Regions from separate parts of the Modicisalibacter sp. genome, predicted to be linked through region 1. Evidence: predicted binding sites of a transcription regulator. Region 1 holds the regulator's gene; each other region holds the start of a gene.
The links. Region 1 encodes FliA, which starts transcription of late flagellar genes. Its sites were predicted from a motif close to CTAAAGTTNNNNNNNNNNCNGCCGATA; they were not measured.

Region 1 (3,105 bases):
GCTGCGCCACCGGCGGCGGGCCGACGACACAGCGCTACCTGCTGCCGTCCGGCGACAGCGACGCGGCAGCGGAAACGTCGTCAGGGCCGGTGGAGCACACCCTGGTCATCGATGACGTGCGCCTCGCCCGTTATCTCGATGACCCGGGCATCGTGCTGCAGACGGACCCTCTACGATTGCAGGCGGCCACTCAACACCAGTGGGCGGAACCGCTTGACCGACAGCTGGCACGGGCACTGCGCCGCCGGCTGAGCCGAAACCTGCCCGGAACCCGGGTGCTCGAGGGCGCCGGCCCCGAGACGGCCTGGCATCTCTCTGTGGAGGTCGATCAGTTTCAGGGACGCTACGACGGCCGGGCCGTCGCCGAAGGACTGTGGCAACTGCGGGACGGGGCGGGGGACATTCGCCGCCAGACGCCTTTCCAGACCGACGAAGTGCTGAAGGAGGATGGCTACCCGGCACTGGTCAAGGCCCTGGGAGACAGCTGGAACAACGTGGCCAAGCGGATCGCGGAAGAGATCCGACGCCAGTGGCAGCACCCGGGCGGAGCGCAGGAAACGAAAACGGCAGGAGAATCCGCCAAGACACACTGATCGCCTCGAGTTGACAGGCGACCAACAGACAGAAGATACGGCGGCCGATTCAGTACTCGTCCTCGGCATCCTCGGCGGCTCTGAGCCGGCTGCGCAGGCGTGCCACCGCCTGACTGTGAAGCTGGCAGACCCGGGACTCACTGACCCCGAGGACCGCGCCGATCTCCTTGAGGTTGAGTTCTTCCTGATAGTACAGGCCGAGCAGCAGCTTCTCGCGCTCGGGAAGCTGCTCGATCGCCGCGACCAGTCGCGCACGCTGCTGCGAATCGGCCAGCGCCTCGAAGGGCGACTGAGGCGCCCCGTCACCGGCCTCGGGCTCGCCGCCCTCCTCGATGATCTCGTCGAGCCCCATCAGGTGACCGCCGTTGGTATCGGCCAGACGCTGGCGATACTCATCGACCTCCAGCGCCAGAGCATCGGCAATTTCCCGCTCCTCGGCCTGGCGACCCAGCTGCTGCTCGAGCCGGCGGATGGTCTCGTCGATCTCGCGGGCGTTGCGCCGCACGCTGCGCGGCACCCAGTCACGACTACGCAACTCGTCGATCATCGCCCCGCGAATCCGCTGGCTGGCATAGGTCGCCAGGCTCGCGCCCTGGTCGGCGCTGTAGCGGCCCAGCGCATCGAGCAGCCCCACCATGCCGGCCTGGATGAGATCGTCCAGATCGACGCTGGCCGGCAGGCGGACCTGAAGCGCCAGCGCCTGTCGGCGTACGACGGGCAGGTACTGGTCCAGCAAGGCCCGTTGATCGATTTTACCTTGTGCCGTGTACATCCTTCGGTTCCCAGCCTGCAGCCAGTGGCGGCGCCGATCGGCCACCGATACCGGCATTATGTCGTTCTCGCAGGGGGCACCAAGCGGCGAATACCCGACCGGGCATCAGGCTATTTACCCTTTTGCGGCTCGCGGTAGTTGACGATCACCTGGAGCCCCGTGAGACGCACCGCTCCGGCATGGGCATTGCGCGGCAGGCGAAAATGCAGGGTCAGCGGCTCGCGCGCCGGCAGGCCGCGCAGCCCGTCGCTTCGCCCGCGCGCCGCCGTCAGCGGCAGGCAACGGCGTGGGTGGCACAGCCAGGCTTCCAGATCGGGGAGCCCCGGTGGCGCTCGGAAACGCCAGGACACGGACGTTATCAATCCGGGTCGCAACCCCGCCGGGGGCGTGATGGGCTCGGCGGCTGTCACACGCCCGGGCGTGCCCAAATTCACGGCCGGCGCCCGCCCGACCCAGCTTCCCGCGCCGAGGGCAGACCCGGCAAGCCCGAGGCCGACCAACAGCAGGCAGGCCGCCGTACGCCGCGCCCCGATCATGCACCGTGCCGCCGACGCCGGCGGACGGGCACGATCCACAACTCGAAGCCGAAAAAGCTCGCCGCCGCCTGCTGAAGATTGGCCAGCAGCCCGGCTCGCGAGGCCAGCGGCGGGTGCACCAGCAGCAGGCGACGCGGACCGCCTCGCTGTGCCAGGCGTTTCAGCAGCCGATAGGTGCGCCTAAAGGCATCGGCATCGTTGCCCACCCACAGCGCCCAGCGCGACTGCTCGTCGAGCAGTGCCGGCAGGTGGGGGCTGTCCACCGAAGTAGGCACGATGCGCCAGTCGTCCGCCTCGCCAACCCAGCGCTGCCCCTGCGCCTGCCAGCGCACCAATGCCTCGCTGACCGGCCGCGTATCCGCCTCATCACCGCCCGGCAGACCCAGCACCATCAGCAGCCGGCGGGGCGCGGGCGCCGTCTCGGCCGCCAGGGACGCAGATGCTGCCAGCTCAACCAGCGTCTCCGCAATCCAGGTCGGCGTCCCGGTTTCCTCCGCCATGGCAGGTGTTTCCGGCGCTGCCCCCTCTTCGCCATCGTCAGCCGCCGGCGCCATTTCGGCGGCCCAGCGTCGCAGCCCGGCGGCCTGATCGCCTTCACTCATGGTGCGTCGTCACCTCCCCCATCAGTGGTGCGGCCGCCAGCACGAAGGCGTCGCGGGCGGCCAGCAGGTGCCACAGGGCCTCGAGCAGGGCGGCGGCACTGCGCTTGCGTGTACCGCCCAGCAACGCCAGCAGATGACCGCGCACGTCCATCGCCCAGTCATCGCCTTCCTGATCGAGCCGCACCGCCACGGCCGCCAGGGCGGTGGCCAACCAGGCACGCAGCTCGGTATCGACACCCTCGCCGGCTTCCGGCGCCAGCCATTGCCAGGCACGGCCGGCCAGCGAGCTCCACTCCTCGGCAACCAGGTGCGCGGCCAGCAATGCCGGGCGCGAAGCCGCCTCCTTGTCCGCCGCCAGCCAGTAACGCGTCAGGCGCCGACGGCCGGTGTCGGGGTCATGCAATACCGCAAACCAGGCCTGTACCGGGGTGCCGTCGTTCAGCGATACCGGCAGCCAACCCGTCGCCAGGCGCCCGCTCCGCCCCCGATAGCGGCAGGCCACCTCGTGCCCGGCATCCGCCTGCTCGGCAAGGGCCTTGAGCGGCAGGCGCTCGCCTTCGAAGACCACCCGGGTGTTGGCCTGGGCCAGCGCCAGCCAGTCG
Region 2 (3,105 bases), on a different contig from region 1:
ATGCCGATCATTGAACACAGCGCTGTATTGCCGGCGCCGCCGGAGCGCGTCTATCCGCTGCTCGCCCGGGTCGAGAACTTCGTCGACTATTCCGACATGATCACCTCGATCGAGCCGCTCGGCGAGGATCGCTATCGCTGGCAACTTCATGTCATCGGGCGTGACTGGCAGTTCGATGTGCAGGTGGTCGAGCGTCACGAGCCCCGCGTGCTGGCCTGGGAGTCACTTGCGGGGGTGGCCAACCAGGGGCGTTACACACTGGTTGCCGTGCCCGAGGGTACGCGGGTCGAACTGTGCGTCAGCTATCAACTGGGCAACCGGTGGCTGGCCAAGGCGGTCGACAAGGCGGCGACCCCGCTGGTGAATCAGGTCAGTCGCCAGATCCTGTCACGTGTGGAGGCGCGGCTGTAGAGGCGCGTCAGCAGGTAGTAGGCCTGCCGGCGGCGTGTGGCCGATGCCGAGCGCGTGGCGGTGTCTCAGGCCCGGGAGCTGATGCCGCGGCTCCCCGGGCGGGCCTGGCCGTTGGGGCCGTAGAGACTCTTGCTCGCGGTGTCGTTGAGAAAGCGCAGGATGCGATGGTTCTGGGTCATGCGCGCTTCGATGAGTATGCCGTTGCGTTGATTGAGCTGCTTGGCGTGCAGGGCGCGTTCCAGGAAACGCTGCCACGTCGGCTGGCAGCCGGCATCGATGGCCGCCTGTTCCGAAGCGCGGCGGGTGTCGCCGTAGCCGAGGGTTTTCATAGCATTGCGACGCTGGGTTTCCAGTGATTCCAGACGCGCCATGTGAGCTTGCTTGTCGCTGGCCTGTTGCTGCAGCTGCTCGCCGTCGACATCGGCCTGAGACAGCGAGCGATGCTCGGTTTCCAGCAGCTCGATAAAGGCGTCGAGATGCTTGAGTTCACGTTCGAGATGCTGGGCCAGGCTCATGCTCGGTCTCCGGAGTTCAAAGGGGCGCCGCGACGTCAGTCGAGCAGGTCGCGTACGCTCTGGATGAGGCCGTCGGCGATGCGCTCGGGCCGAATCTCGAGCCGTCCCTCGCTGATCGCCTGACGCACCTCGGCCACGCGCGCGGTATCGATGTCGCGGGTGGCATCCTGGGTTCTGTCGCTCAGATGTGCCACCGAGGTGGCGCTGGCGCCCCGGGTATCGCCGTCCTCGGCGCGCGACGGCTTGCCGGTCCGGGTGGCGTCACTCTGGGTGGGGCGCTGCAGGGGATGAGAACCATCGATCTTCACGGGGCACACTCTCTTTGGGCATCGGCTTTCCCTGTTTATCGACGGACGGCGGGAAAACTTTAGCCCGTGGCTGCGACTGGGCGTGCCATCAGTGTAGTGGTGCGGTCCCTCATAAGTCGATGGCGAGTCGGCGCGGGCCGATGACGCGTCCCCTCAGGATCTTTCGATCCCCGGCGCGCACGCGAACCTGCTCGCCCATGGCGCCGTTGTCCAGCGCCTCGGCCTCTCGACTCACTTCGAAGCCGGGCCCTCTGGCGATCACCGTGACGCGTTGTCCACGTTTGACCAGGTCCCTGGGATGCAGCTGGTAGGCGCGCAGCGGCCTGTCGGCTTGCAGCCGGCTCGTCGCGACCTGGCCGACGATGGCCCCGGGATCGCGAACGATGTCCCTCGGCAGCTTCTCGAGTCGCCCTTCCGCGAGCTGCAGGTCGTTGCGGGCGATAACGCTGCCACGGTCCAGGTCATGGGCGACGGTCACGTAGCGTACACGCACCGACACATCGGCCTGCAGGTAGCGGGTCTGCCGGCGTCCGCCGGGACCCTCGCAGTGCACGCCCACCGAGACTCGCCCATAGTGCCGTTGCCCGTTGTCGGGCAGAAAGGGCTGCGGGTCATCGCAGTGGCTGAAGACGGCCGACGGCGTATGGACCTTGACGCCGGCCACTTCGCCGAGTTCGCCGGCCTGCCGGGTCAGTAGCTGGGTGACGCGCTGGGTCAGTACATCGCTGGTGGCATCGGCCCCCCCGGAAAACAGCAGACCGAATATCAGGGCGAAGAAGATTGTCCCCCGTGGCCAGACCTGCCGCTGCCGGATTGATTGGCGCATGGCTTCCCCCCTGATCGTTGCCGCCAGATTCTAGGCCCCGACACCAGCGATCAAGCGCGGAAATGGTGCCCAAACCGGGGGCTGTTTCGGCCTTTGTCATGACAAGGGGGCGTCTATTCTCGCAGGCTGAAATTTCCCCATCCAAGGCAGGGGCCGGACATGATCGATCAGCTCGAGGGGGCGCTGCGCTACAACCAGGAGGCGCTCAACCTGCGTGCCGAGCGCCAGAAGGTGCTGGCCAGCAACATCGCCAACGCCGATACGCCCAACTACAAGGCACGCGACTTTGACTTTGCCGGCGAGCTGTCGCGCGTCATGCAGCAGGGCCGGGGCGATGATGGCGGCCTGTCGCTGTCGCGCACCTCGAGCCGTCACATTCCGGCCCATGCGCCCGCCGCGACGTCGCTGGATCTGCGCTATCGCGTGCCGGACCAGCCCAGCCTGGACGGCAATACCGTCGACATGAACCGGGAACGGGCGGCCTTCGCCGACAACTCGGTACGTTATCAGGCGGCGCTGACCTTCATGAAACGCCAGATTCAGGGCCTCAAGTCGGCCATGCAACCGGAGTAAGCCGATGTCCATGTTCAGCATCTTCGATATCTCCAGCTCGGCAATGAGCGCCCAGTCCAAGCGCATGAACGTGACCGCCAGCAACCTGGCCAACGCCGACAGCGTGGCCGGGCCGGACGGCGAGCCCTATCGCGCCAAGCAGGTCATCTTCGAGACACGCTCGGACGTCACCAGCGGCGTCGGCGGGGTACAGGTCAGCCGGGTGGTCGATGATCCCAGCCCGATGCGGCGCGAGTATCGGCCCGACAGCCCCATGGCCGACGATCAGGGCTACGTCACCATGCCCAACGTCGAACCGGTCGACGAGATGGTCAACATGATTTCCGCCTCGCGTTCCTACCAGGCCAACGTCGAGGTGATGAATACCAGCAAGTCACTGATGCTCAAGACACTGAGTCTGGGCGACAACTGATCGGCCCGGTTTCGTCCATTGTCAGGAGGCCCCGCATGGCCAACACCATCGACCCGAGCG
Region 3 (3,105 bases), on a different contig from region 1:
CGGGAATCAGGGCGGCGAACTGGCGGGCATTGAGCAGCTGGCCACTTTCCTGCATATGCACGGCGCCCTGGAAGCGGCCGGACTCGAGGGTGGCTGCGTCGGCATCAGCAGACTCGATGCGGCCGCGGCCGCACAGGTGCAGCAGATGGTTGTCGATCTGCTTGACCACCCAGACCGTCAGCCCGGGGTTTCGCCTGCGCTTGAACCAGTTGCCGAATGCCAACGTCGAGACTCCCTGCGTGTAAAGATGGAAACGAGTCGCCTCCCGCATGGGCGTTGCCCATCGGCATTATATCGGCTGGGCGGGGTGTTGTCAGAGCGGGGTTGCCGGGGCGGCCGTGCCGGACCGCGAGCGGCCCGGCACCGGTTGCGGCTTACAGGCTGTGGCCGAGCACGACCTGGCAGATGGCGGAGAAGCTGCGGGCCTCCGGCGGGCGGTCCAGGGTGATACCCAGGGCGCGGCCGACGTCGGCGGCGGAGATGAGGCCGCGCACGGCGGTGCCGCCCTGGGCGTCCGGTTCGGTGATCAGCAGGTGCTGGTCGCCGAAGGCGCGCAGCGCCTCGACCAGTTCGCCGACGCTGATCTTCTCCAGCCGGGCGAGAGGCAGGGCGTGCAGCTCCTCGCGCGGGGTCTGGACCATCTCGACGGTGACTTCGTCACGGTCGACCTGGTGCTGGTGCATGGCCAGGGTGATGCGGCGGCCGCCGATCAGCTCGCGGGCATTGACCACGCCGGTCAGGTGCCCGGCGGCATCGAGCACGAACAGCAGGCGCACGCCGCCCTGCTTCATGATCTCGAGTGCCTGGGTGATCGAGTGGGAGGCCGGGATGGTAAAGGCGCCGGTCTGGGTGAAGTCGGTCAGCAGGGCCCGGGCGGGGCTGTCCATGGTCAGGCTGGCGACGGCCTGCGGGCGGCGAATCGTCACGCCGGCGTCGAGTGTTTCCAGTTGCAGCGCAGGGCGAGTGGCCGATGGCGCGATGGTGGTCATTCAGAAGCCTCCTGTGTCGGCTCGTGTCATGTGAGTCGGTGCGAAGCCCAGGGCGGTGACGGATGCTGGTATCAGTGCATGTAACGTGTCAGGTCGCCGCGCACGCTGTCCAGAAAGGTCACGAAATGCGTGTCGCGATCGTCGTCGACGCGGTCGATGCGGCAGCCCAGGGCCATATCGCGTTGGACCAGAATTTCATCGAAAATTTCCAACGTCAGCTTGGCGACGGTGGCCTCTTGCGGCTCGACGGCACCCTGTTCCAGCGTGAAGGTCTCGAGCAGGGTGGCGCGCACGCGCGTGGTGCCGCCCTCGGTCAGAATGCGCCGCACGAACAGCCAGCCCTCGCAGCCCAGGGCCGGGCCGTCGTCATGCTGGCGGCGGAACAGCGTGCGGTAGCAGGCGCCCTCGGCCGCCCCTTTCTCCGCCATGCTGCGATACCCCTGGGTCACGCGCGAGGCCATGGCACCGGCGCTGGCCAGCTTGCGCAGTGCCGCGCGGTGTTCGCGCTCCAGCTGGTCCTGTCGGTTGAAGCGTTGCCAGCGTTGATAGTCGGCGAAGAGGGCGTTCGCATCCATGGTAAACCTTCCTTGTTGGCGGGTGTCGGCGTCGCCGGACGTCGGGCCGTTCATGATGTCGCAGCCGCGGGCTCGTGGCCAGTGCCGCAAGTGTCCGCAGCGCTAAAGTTTCGGCGTGCGCGGCCGATAGGGCGAAGTGACAGCCGAAAACCGGCCTATTCCCGCGCTCGCGGCGCCGGCAGGGCTGGTACAAAGGGCGCAGATATCAGGGGGCATAGATGGCGAGCATATCTTCCTTGGGCATTGGGTCTGGCATGGACCTTAACGGGTTGCTGGATCAGCTCAAGTCGTCGGAGCGGCAGCAACTCACGCCGATTACCCAGCAGAAGTCCAGTTACCAGGCCAAGATTTCCGCCTACGGCAAGCTGGAGTCGGCGCTGGAAAAATTCCAGACGGCGGCGGCCAAGCTCAACGATGCCAAGACGTTTCAGCCGGTTTCCACCAAGATGACCGGTGATGGTCCTGAAGTGTCGGCCGATACCACGGCCGTACCGGGTACCTACTCCATCGATGTCAGCAACCTGGCCCAGGCGCACTCGCTGGCCAGCGGGGGGTTCACCGACATCACCAGCAACCAGGCTTCCACCGCGACGACGATCACCATCGATCAGCCGGGTGTCAGCGGTTCGAGCTTTGATGTGTCGATCGATCCGGCCAGCAGTTCGCTGGGGGATATTCGCGATGCCATCAACGCCGCCGATGGCGGTGTCACGGCCTCCGTGATCAATGACGGTACCAGCAATCGCCTGGTGCTGACGGCCAAGGAGACCGGGGCGGCGTCGGCCATGACGGTCACGGTAAACGGCGATGCAACGCTGGACAGCAAGCTGTCCTTCGACCCCGCCAATACCACCACGAACGGCATGACGGAGCAGGTGGCGGCCCAAGACGCCTCGCTGACCGTCAATAACATCCCCATTACCAGTGCCTCGAATCAGGTGGAGGGTGCCATTCAGGGCGTGACACTCAACCTGACGCAGGAAAGTGCCAATGCCACGACGGCCTCGACACTGTCGGTGACCCGCGATGAGGGGGCCATCGCCGACAGCGTTCAGTCCTTTGTCGATGCCTACAACTCGGTGCAGAAGACCATCGGATCGCTGTCTTCCTTCAACAGTGAAAATGGCGATGCCGGCATCCTGCTGGGCGATGGCACCTTGCGCTCCGTCGAGACGCAGTTGCGCCGCACCCTGAGTGATGGCGTCTCGGGCGGGGGGTACAGCATGCTGTCCGACGTGGGGGTCGAGCTTCAGCTCGACGGCACGCTGAAGGTGGACAGCGACAAGCTGAATGGGGCCATCAGCAATGACCTTCAGGGTGTACAGCGCTTTTTTGCCGGGACGGACAGCGCGGATGGCCTGGCCGATACACTGGACGCTTCGATTTCACGGATGCTCGATGACAAGGGCGTCCTGAACAACGCCACGAGTGGGCTGAAGAAGAGCATCGACGGGCTGAACGAGCAGTATTCGCGCACCGAGGACCGGATCAATTCCACCATCGCGCGCTATCGCAAGCAGTTTTCGCAGATGGATTCCCTA
Region 4 (3,105 bases), on a different contig from region 1:
TACCTGATTCGCTGCCAGCTGCCGGAGTCGGTCTTCGTCAAGGAGGAGCGCGGCAGCATCCGCATTCCCTTAGTGCTCGGCATGCGCGCCCGCGCCACCGTGGTGGTCTATGAAGAGGAGCTTTCCCTCGCCGCCCAGCTGAAGAACCTCTCCATCGGCGGCTGCCTGCTGGAGATCGCCATCGAGGATTGCACCACCCTGGCTGTCGAGCAGGAGCTGCCCGAGCTCTATGTCGAATTTCCCAACGGCCAGGGCTTCGCCACCCGCGCACGCATCCGCCATATCCGCCCGCTCGGCGGCTCCCTGCAGGCCGCGGTGGGCGTGCAGTTCCTCGACGTCGCCCCGGAGGTCCAGAAGGACCTGACCCACTTCGTCAATGAATGCGAGCGCGAAGCCGCCCGCCGCACCGGCCTGAAACCCATGGAGTTCGCCACCTCGCCGCTGTTCATCGCCGGCGAGAAGGAGCGCCAGGCCATCAGCAAGGCGCGACGCGAGCGCATCAAGGCGGAACGCCTGCCGCCCATGGTGCAGGGCGTGCGCGAGATATCGAAACGCCTGCAGTTGTCGCTGATGTTCCTGAAGAACCGCAATCGCTTCCCTCAGGAGATGGTCTACGACTGCGCCGACACCCTGATCTACCTGCTGACCAAGGACCGTAAGCAGCTGCTCTACGCGCTCTCCTACCTGAACAGCGCCCCGGACTGGGTGCGCCACTCCATCGAGACCGCCGTCCACCTGGCCGACTACATGCTCACCAACCCGCCGCTGGTCAGCAAGACCCGCGAGGCCATGGTCGGCGCCCTGCTGCATGTGATGGGCAAGTCGCTGCTGCTGTGCCGCGAACTGCCCTCGCTGAAGATCTACATGACGCCCGCCCAGAAGACCCTGCTGCAGGGACACGTCACGGCACTGCTGGACAAGCTCCAGGCCGTGGGCTGGCAGCCCAGCAGCATCTGCCGCGACGTGATCGAGAATTGCAACGAGCGCCTCGATGGCAGCGGCTACCCGGCCGGCAAGACCGCCGAGCAGCTCTCCGACATCGCCCGCTACATGGCCGTGGCCAAGGCCGTCGACAAGCTCACCCACGCGCGCAACGAGATGTCGCCCAAGCCACCCATCGACGCCTACCGCTGGGTCAACGAACGCGCCCACGGCTTCGAGCGCACCATGCTGGTGGAATACATCCAGACCTACGGGCTCTATCCCATCGGCAAGCTGGCGAAGTTCGCCAACGGCTTTCTGGCCTGGGTCGTCAGCGTGGACCTCAAGGGCATGCCCAGCCAGGTGCACATCGTCAAGAACCTGCGCTTCCCCGACACCTCGATGGACGTGATCATCTCCAGCGCCGACTTCGACCAGATCGGCAAGCTCGAAGGCATCGTCAATCCCGCGGAGTACGCCATCGCCCGGTAGGCCCGGGCCCGAGCCACCAGCCCCAGCAAAAAATCCTTCCACCACCCTAAAGCTTCCCGGCAAGCGGTCGATAACTGGGGTAACGGCCAACGGCGCCGTTGCGGTGGCCAGGCCGGACTCCCGGCGCGCCGCTGGAGCCTCAAGACCTTGTCGAAGGTAGAAAAGGAAGGAACACCAAAATGGCAGTCATTAATACCAACATCACCTCGATGATCGCTCAGCAGAACCTGAACAGTTCCAAGAGCAATCTGACCACCGCCATGGAGCGCCTCTCATCCGGCCTGCGCATCAACAGCGCCAAGGACGACGCCGCTGGCCAGGCCATCGCCAACCGCATGTCTGCGCAAATTACAGGTCTTAATCAAGCACAGCGCAACGCCAACGATGGCATCTCCGTCGCTCAGACTGCCGAAGGTGCACTGAATCAGGTCAACGACAACCTGCAACGCATTCGCGAGTTGACAGTTCAAGCTCAAAACGACACTAACTCTTCTGAAGACAGAAAGTCCATCCAAGCTGAAATCGGTCAGCGCCTTTCTGAAATCGACCGCATCTCTGAACAAACCGATTTTAACGGTGTCAAGGTGCTGGCAAGCAACCAAGACCTAAACATTCAAGTCGGTGCTAATGATGGCGAAGCCATCACCATCAATTTGGAAAAAATTGACTCCACATCTTTGGAGTTAGGAACTTTTAACGTTAGCGGACCGGTGGGAACAACCAGCGCGATCGACGCCACCGCTGCCAAAGAAGCATATGGCGACAAAACAGCAGTTACAAGCGCTACAGTCACTGTGACCAATGGTGCCGCGGCTGACTGGCAATCCAAGCTCGGCCTTGGCACAGCGCCGACAGGTGCTAGCTCAAGTGTTGTTTCAGATGATAACAATAACTGGTTCGTAAAAACAACATTGACCGGTGTAACTGATACTGCTGATAAAGCCAAGATGGCAGAACTTGGCTTCACTGAAGATTCTAGCACCCCAGGAAACTACGACATTTATATGTCAGTAGACCCTCAAACTGCCGACACAACCACTGCACCAACTGCAGCAGACTTCACAGTGGATACCGCGGACTTCACCGTCGACCAACTCTCTTCAGGAACTACTAAAGACCCGTTGGCCACCCTCGACAAAGCTTTGGGAAAGGTTGATACACTTCGATCCGACTTGGGTGCAATACAAAACCGGTTTGACTCCGCAATCACCAACCTTAGCACGACTCAAACCAACTTATCTGCCGCTCGCTCACGCATCGAGGATGCCGACTACGCCAAGGAAGTGGCCAGTATGACCAAGAACCAGATCCTGCAGCAGGCCGGCACCTCCGTGCTTTCGCAGGCCAACCAGCTGCCGCAGTCCGTGCTGTCGCTGCTGCGCTAAGCGGTTCGTCAGCCCGGCTGACACCGCAAGTACCGACGGGGCCGAAAGGCCCCGTTTTCTTTTCTGAATTGATGCGAGCATCGGCATGCCGGACACTTCCGCAACGCTCCCGGCCAGCACCCTGGTCCACGATATCCTCCCCCGGCTCGAGGCCACCGAGTCGCTGATTCACACCGCCCTGCAGGAGCAGATCGAGGCCGCGACCAGTACCGCCGAACGGCAGCGTCATACCCTGCTCAAGCAGGAGTTCGAGCTGGAGATCACCATGATTCGGCTCAACCTGGACAGCCTGATGAAGCGCCACGCA

Region 2: a site for FliA is predicted at 1,271-1,297, ahead of flgM (flagellar biosynthesis anti-sigma factor FlgM). Genes of this name have one in related genera too.
Region 3: a site for FliA is predicted at 1,667-1,693, ahead of fliD (flagellar filament capping protein FliD). Genes of this name have one in related genera too.
Region 4: a site for FliA is predicted at 1,460-1,486, ahead of ACTCB7_RS06995 (FliC/FljB family flagellin). Genes of this name have one in related genera too.

What each region holds. Positions count from the first base shown of each region.
Region 1 is NZ_JBSREH010000016.1:8,707-11,811, reverse strand. It holds gene ACTCB7_RS05590 (PqiC family protein) at 1-593, shown strand, start outside; gene ACTCB7_RS05585 (RNA polymerase sigma factor FliA) at 643-1,365, opposite strand; gene ACTCB7_RS05580 (flagellar protein FlhE) at 1,476-1,901, opposite strand; gene ACTCB7_RS05575 (hypothetical protein) at 1,898-2,503, opposite strand; gene flhF (flagellar biosynthesis protein FlhF) at 2,496-3,105, opposite strand, start outside.
Region 2 is NZ_JBSREH010000025.1:127,769-130,873, forward strand. It holds gene ACTCB7_RS08870 (SRPBCC family protein) at 1-411, shown strand; gene ACTCB7_RS08875 (flagella synthesis protein FlgN) at 477-926, opposite strand; gene flgM (flagellar biosynthesis anti-sigma factor FlgM) at 962-1,234, opposite strand; gene flgA (flagellar basal body P-ring formation chaperone FlgA) at 1,344-2,060, opposite strand; gene flgB (flagellar basal body rod protein FlgB) at 2,220-2,633, shown strand; gene flgC (flagellar basal body rod protein FlgC) at 2,638-3,045, shown strand; gene flgD (flagellar hook assembly protein FlgD) at 3,081-3,105, shown strand, end outside.
Region 3 is NZ_JBSREH010000019.1:10,330-13,434, forward strand. It holds gene ACTCB7_RS07025 (hypothetical protein) at 1-223, opposite strand, end outside; gene ACTCB7_RS07030 (CBS domain-containing protein) at 375-989, opposite strand; gene ACTCB7_RS07035 (hypothetical protein) at 1,061-1,564, opposite strand; gene fliD (flagellar filament capping protein FliD) at 1,783-3,105, shown strand, end outside.
Region 4 is NZ_JBSREH010000019.1:1,025-4,129, reverse strand. It holds gene ACTCB7_RS07000 (PilZ domain-containing protein) at 1-1,413, shown strand, start outside; gene ACTCB7_RS06995 (FliC/FljB family flagellin) at 1,593-2,798, shown strand; gene ACTCB7_RS06990 (hypothetical protein) at 2,884-3,105, shown strand, end outside.